Regions from separate parts of the Microbacterium sp. DT81.1 genome, predicted to be linked through region 1. Evidence: predicted binding sites of a transcription regulator. Region 1 holds the regulator's gene; the other holds the start of a gene.

The links. Region 1 encodes HspR, which represses chaperone genes until heat shock. Its sites were predicted from a motif close to AAGTTGAGTCNNNNNGACTCAACTT; they were not measured.
Region 2: the regulator HspR is predicted to act here: its motif matches at 1,274-1,298, upstream of ACLQ2Q_RS08545 (ATP-dependent Clp protease ATP-binding subunit).

Annotation. Positions count from the first base shown of each region.
Region 1 covers NZ_JBNCMA010000005.1:293,697-296,994, reverse strand. Annotated here, with positions in the region: gene ACLQ2Q_RS15265 (nucleotide exchange factor GrpE) at 1-277, shown strand, start outside; gene ACLQ2Q_RS15260 (DnaJ C-terminal domain-containing protein) at 294-1,280, shown strand; gene ACLQ2Q_RS15255 (heat shock protein transcriptional repressor HspR) at 1,321-1,761, shown strand; gene ACLQ2Q_RS15250 (aldo/keto reductase) at 1,813-2,724, opposite strand; gene ACLQ2Q_RS15245 (MmcQ/YjbR family DNA-binding protein) at 2,811-3,227, shown strand; gene ACLQ2Q_RS15240 (LLM class F420-dependent oxidoreductase) at 3,243-3,298, opposite strand, start outside.
Region 2 covers NZ_JBNCMA010000003.1:8,481-11,778, forward strand. Annotated here, with positions in the region: gene ACLQ2Q_RS08535 (GNAT family N-acetyltransferase) at 1-230, opposite strand, end outside; gene ACLQ2Q_RS08540 (EI24 domain-containing protein) at 325-1,077, opposite strand; gene ACLQ2Q_RS08545 (ATP-dependent Clp protease ATP-binding subunit) at 1,315-3,298, shown strand, end outside.

The DNA of each region.
Region 1 (3,298 bases):
GGCCGAGAAGCACGGCGACCTCGTGGAGGGCACGCCGTTCGCGGCGATCGCCGAGAAGCTGCGCCTCTTCGCCGAGCGCCTGGGGATCACCTCGTACGGCGAGGCCGGTGAGGTCTTCGACCCGCAGCGGCACGAGGCGATCTTCCAGCAGCCCATCCCGGGCACCGTCGAGCCCACCGTGCTCGAGGTGGTCGAGGTCGGCTACCGGCTCGGCGACGTCGAGCTGCGGCCGGCCAAGGTCGTCGTCGCGGCACCGGCCGACCCTTCGGCAAGCTGAGAGGGCTGGGAGGGCAATGGCAAGTCAGGACTGGTTCGACAAGGACTTCTACAAGATCCTCGGCGTGTCGAAGGATGTCAGCGCGGCCGATCTCAAGAAGGCCTACCGCAAGCTCGCGCGCACTCATCACCCCGACTCGAATCAGGGTGATGCGAAGGCCGAGGCGAAGTTCAAGGAGATCAGCGAGGCGTACTCGGTCCTGAACGACCCCGAGCAGCGCGAGGAGTACGACCAGATCCGCGCGATGGGCTCCGGCGCCCGCTTCACGGCGGGCGGCCAGCCGGGTGGGTTCGAGGACGTCTTCAGCATGTTCGGCCAGGGCCGCGGCCGCGGTCAGGCGACCGAGGACTTCGACGACATCTTCAGCATGTTCAACCAGCAGCGGGGCGGCGGGTTCGGCTCCGGCCGCTTCGGGCAGCCGTCCGGCGGCTACCGCGGATTCGGCGGTCCTCAGCGAGGGGCCGACGTGACGGCCCGGACCACGATCGACTTCCTCACCGCGACCAAAGGCGAGACCATCACGCTGCAGGGCGAAGACGGCAAGCCGTTCAAGGTGAAGATCCCCGCCGGTGTCTCCGACGGGCAGAAGGTGCGGCTCCGCGGCCGCGGACGCCCGTCGCCCGACGGCGGCGAGAACGGAGACATCGTGGTGCAGGTCTCGGTGCGCAAGCATCCGGTCTTCGAGCGGGACGGGCTGAACCTGCGGGTCACCGTGCCGGTCACCTTCACCGAGGCGGCGCTCGGTGCCACCATCGAGGTGCCGACCCTCGGCGGAGAGCCGGTGAAGCTGCGTGTGGCCCCCGGCACGCCCTCGGGTCGCGTGCTGCGGGTAAAGGGCCGGGGCGTGCAGACGCCGAAGGGGACCGGAGACCTGCTGGCCGTCGTGCAGGTCGCCGTGCCGACGCACCTGGACGACGCCGCGCGCGAGGCGCTCGAGCGGTTCCACGAGCTGGAGCCCAAGGAGAACCCGCGCGCCGACCTGATGGCGAAGGCCCGCGGCTGACCCCGTTGCCGCGGGGTGGATCGGAGAAGAGGTGAGGGGCATGACCGATGAACGACAGGTCGACGAGGACTCTCCGCTCTTCGCGATCGCCGTCGCCGCCGAGCTGGCGGGCATGCATCCGCAGACGCTGCGCCAGTACGACCGGCTGGGGCTCGTGGTCCCCGGCCGCACGCAGGGCCGCTCGCGCCGCTACTCGATGCACAACATCCAGCAGCTGCGCGAGGTGGCCCGGCTGTCGTCGGAGGGCATGAGCCTGCCGGGCATCGCCCGCATCCTCGAACTGGAGGAACGGGTGCGGGGGCTTCAGCGGCAGGTCGCGATGCTCGAGGAGCGGGTGCGTGCCGAGCTCGAGAATCGCCCCGGGGCGCGCGTCTTCGCGGCCGGCACGAGCGGCAACGTGATCACGCTGCGCTCGGGCAAGCGGGTGCGGCGGCAGACGGATGTCGTGCTCTGGCGCCCACACGCACCGAACGACTCCTGACGTCATACCGGTCGTCCCAGCCCCCCCACAGCGATGGGCGGGGACCCCGGATCAGTCAGCCGGCGAGGGCGGCGGTGTGCCGAGCGCGTGGAACGCCGCCCAGAACTCCTCCGGGATGACGGCGTCGACGAGGCCGTCCAGGGCGCGCAGCCGCTCCACGCTCGAGACGCCCACGACGACGGAGTGGACGCGCGGGTCGGCCATCGCGAACTGCAGAGCCGCGGCCGCGAGGTCGACGCCGGACTCGTCCGCCAGCGCCCGCAGCCGCTCGAGGAACGCAAGGAACTCCGGCGACGGCTCGGTGTAGGCGTACTTCGTGCCGCGCGTCCGCGAGCCCGCGAGGATGCCGCCTCCGAACGGGGCCGCGTTGAAGACGGCCATGCCCCGCTCGGTCGCCTCGTCGAAGACGGTGCCGGCCGTCCGGTCCACGAGCGTGTAGCGATTGTGGATCAGCACCGCGTCGAAGGCATCCGTCCGGACGTACTCCTCCATGAGGGCACGCGTGCCCGCGGCGATGCCGATGGCGCCGACCGTTCCCTCGTCCCGCAGCCGCGCGAGCGCCTCGACGGGTCCTCCGGGTGCCATTGCCTCGGCGACGGTCAGCCCGTACGGGTCGTGGAAGTGCAGCAGCGGGAGCGTGTCCAGCCCTAGACGCTCCTTCGTCTCTTCGAAGGATCGCAGCACGCGATCGGCGTCGAAGACGCCGGTGTCGGGATCCTGATCCACCTTCGAGAAGATCCTGCGATCGGCCGGCAGGCCGCCGAGCCGGGCGATCGCGGCGCCGAGCAGGCGCTCGCTGGCGCCGTCGGCGTAGTTGTTCGACGTGTCCACCTGGTGGTGGCGGCCCGTGAGCAGGGCATCGCCCAGTTCCGTGCCGATCTCGGGGCGCTTGCCCAGCGGCGATGCCCCGAGCGTGATCGGCTCGAGGCCGGCTGCGAGGTCCTGTCCCGTCGTGTGCGTCATCCTCCGAGGGTATCCGGGCGGTCCCGTCGCTCGCATTCCTGCCGTGGGGCTTACGCGGTGTCCACCGCATCCACCAGAATGACGCCGTGGCGACCCTCGAAGATGTGCGTGCGATCGCGATCGCGCTGCCCGGCGTGGAGGAATCGGTCGGAACGCAGAACGGCGGACCGCAGTGGCGAGTGCCGTCCGGCGCGTTCGTGTGGGAGCGACCGCTGCGCCGGCGCGACGTGGATGACCTCACGGCCGAAGGGCGTTCGATCCCGGAGGGCGAGGTCGTCGCCGTGCGCACCGATGGGCTCGACGTGCAGCGTGCGCTCGCCGAATCCTTCCCGGACGCCTTCTTCGTGGTCCCGCACTTCGAGGGCTACCCCGCCGTGCTCGTTCGCCTCGACGCCGTCGAGCCCGAACAGCTGCGCGAGGTCATCACGGATGCGTGGCTGCTGAAGGCGCCGAAGCGAGTGGCTCGGCAGTGGGTCGCCGAGAACGTGCCGCCGAAGGAGTGACCCGCTTTGCGGGCGTCAGCCGTTCAGGCGGTCGCGCCAGGCGAGCAGCGGCTCGAGCACCGAGAGGTCGT
Region 2 (3,298 bases), on a different contig from region 1:
TCGGGCACGACGACCTGGATGGTGTTCTGTCGCCCCGGTTCGAGGTCGTTTCCCATGCCGTAGCCGAACGCGATGGAGCACGCGGAGCCGGGGGGCGTCATCTGCACGAAGCGGAGGCCCTCGAAGGGCACCTGATCGTGGTCGGCGTGGAAGCCGATCTTCTCGTAGAAGTCCTTCGCGCGGTCGACATCGGTCACCGGCACGAAGATGAGCTCGATCTTCCAGTCCATGAGAGTTCCTTCCCGATTGAGCACCCGGGGTGGGCTGCCGTGCAGTCCACGTTACGGACGGGCGCCGACATCCGCAGCCCTCGCGAAGGGGCCCTCAGGCGGCAGGGGGAGTGATGGCGGGACGGCGTTCGATCAGCTCCCTGGCGAGCCCGGTCGACCCCGCGACCGCCGCAGGCATCGTCGCGACGGCGCCCAGCGGGACGAGGAAGCACAGCTGCGTCGCAACGCCGAACCCCAGCACACGGGCGCGGTTGCCGCGGCGCAGCGCGGCGCGTGCCCCGCGGTCGAGTCCGCGCGCCGCCAGCGCCCGCGACGACAGCTCGTCGGCCAGCAGCCAGCCGGTGAAGGCGACGCCGAAGACCGTGCCGAGCACGCCGCCGACGACAGGCACGAGCCCCAGCAGGCCCGCCACGACGGCGATTCCGGCGCCGCGCGCGACCAGTGAGAGCCCATCGCCGACGGAGCGCCAGAAGCCGTAGTCCGCGTCGGGGACCGTCTGGCCGAGATCCCGTTCCACTGCGCGCCAGATGCGCTCGTAGAAGGGCTCCCCGACGAGAAGGGTCAGAGCGGTGAACGTCACGGCCACCATCACGAGCGCGGCACCGAACATCGCGGTGCCGATCGCCGTCCGGATGACATCACGCCAGAGCCCGGGCCACCCGTTCGCGAACGGGGTGATCGACTCGGTCACTCCGGGGAGGGCGAAGCCCCACGAAACCAGCCCGGCCACCAGCACGATCGCCACGATCGCTGCCGGGATGAGCCCGAGCGCCATCAGCCCTGGTCGCCGTCGCCAGTAGGCGAACCCTCGCAGCAGCGCTGCCACACCGCCGATGAACTCCCGCACGGATCCAGACTAGATCGGAGGCGCAGAATCACCGGCGCTCTGCCGCGACGGCCGTGGGTGGTGCCCGTCCTCATCGCGGTGGCGGTGGCCGCGATCTTCGTCGTGCTGCTGACCGTCGGGCCGCCGGGCGGAGGCGAATATCGTCCGGCAACCCGATTCCCGTGTACCGGGAATACCGCTCCCTCTCTGGCGTTAAAACTTGAGCAAGCAGCACTCAAGTTTGATCCAGGAGGCTTTGTGCCCGACAACTTCACGCCCAACAACGGCGAAAACAACGACGGCTCGAGCGCGTTCGACGAGTTCCTCGCGCGCTATCTGCAGGGCGAGCAGGCGCGCGCGTCACGCTCGATCGACCTCAGCCGCTTCCTCAGCGCGCGCACGCAGGGCATCCTGCAGAATGCCGGGCGCTTCGCGCTGGAGCGCGGCCAGCGCGAGCTCGACGCGCTGCACGTTCTGCGCGTCATGGTCGAGGAAGAGCCGGCCAGGGATGCCGTGACCAGGGTCGGGGCGGACCCCGAGGCGATTGCTCGCGCCGCCGAGGACCGGCTGCCCGCTCGCACCGCGCCTGCATCCGTCGACGCCGCGATGATCGCTCCGTCCGTCCAGCGCGCGCTGTTCCACGCCTACCAGGTCGCTCGTGCCGCGGGCTCGACCTACGTCGACCCGGAGCACCTCTTCTTCGCGCTGGTGATAGGACAGGACGCCCCGGCGGGGCAGGTGCTCGCTCGGGCCGGAGTCACCGCAGAGTCGCTCACGCAGGGGATGCGCGAGTCCGTGATGCCGGATGCCGGCTCGGCCGGCGCGCCCGCCCCCGCGCAGCAGGGTGCCGCGGCATCCGACACTCCGATGCTCGACCAGTTCGGCACCGACCTCACCGCGCTCGCCCGTGAGGGCCGGCTCGACCCGGTGATCGGGCGCGCCGACGAGATCGAGCAGACGATCGAGATCCTCAGCCGTCGCACCAAGAACAACCCGGTGCTCGTCGGCGAGGCAGGCGTCGGCAAGACGGCGATCGTGGAGGGCCTCGCCCGCGCGATCGTCGACGGCTCGGTTCCCGAGCAGCTGCGCGACAAGCGCGTCGTCTCGCTCAACCTGCCGGGCATGCTGGCAGGCACGCGCTACCGCGGCGACTTCGAGGAGCGCCTGACGAAGACCATGGACGAGATCGCCGCCCACCGCGGTGAGCTGATCGTGTTCATCGACGAGGTGCACACGGTCGTGGGCGCCGGTGGCGCGGGTGATGGCGGCATGGACGCCGGCAACATCCTCAAGCCCCGCCTCGCTCGCGGCGAGCTGCACCTGGTCGGCGCGACGACGCTCAAGGAGTACCGCGTCGTGGAGAAGGACCCCGCCTTGGAGCGCCGCTTCCAGCCCGTCCGGGTGGGGGAGCCCTCGATCGAGGACGCCGTGCGCATCCTGCACGGCCTGCGCTCCGCGTACGAGGAGCACCACGGCGTCGGGTACACCGACGACGCTCTCCGCGCCGCGGTCGAGCTCTCCGATCGCTACCTCCCCGACCGCGTGCTGCCCGACAAGGCCATCGACCTGATCGACCAGGCCGGTGCGCGGCTGCGGCTGCGGCTCGGCGTGCGAGTGGATGTCGACGACCTCCTGCAGCAGCTCGCGAGCCTCGAGGCCGACAAGAACGCCGCCGTCTCCGCCGAGCACTACGAGGAGGCTTCGCGCATCCGCGATGACATCGCGGCGGTTCAGCGCAAGCTCGAGGAGGCCACGGCCACCAGGAGCGCCGTGGCCGACGCCCTGATCGACGAGGCGCAGATCGCCGCGGTCATCTCGCGTGCCACTGGCATCCCCGTGAACCGGCTCACCGAGGGTGAGCGGGAGCGTCTCGCGGTGCTCGAGCAGGAGCTGCACGACCGCGTCATCGGTCAGGACGACGCCGTGACGGCCGTTGCGAAGGCCGTGCGCCGCAACCGCACGGGCATGAGCGAAGCCAACCGCCCGGTCGGCAGCTTCCTCTTCCTGGGGCCTACCGGTGTCGGCAAGACGGAGCTCGCCAAGGCGCTCGCAAGCTCGCTGTTCGCCGATGACCCTTCGACAGGCTCAGGGACCGCCGTGCTGCGCTTCGACATGAGCGAGTACGGCGAGCGGCACACCGTGTCGCGGCTGGTCGGTGCGCCTCCGGGATACGTCGGCTACGACGAGGCCGGGCAGCTCACCGAGCGCGTGCGCCGCAACCCGTACTCGATCGTGCTGTTCG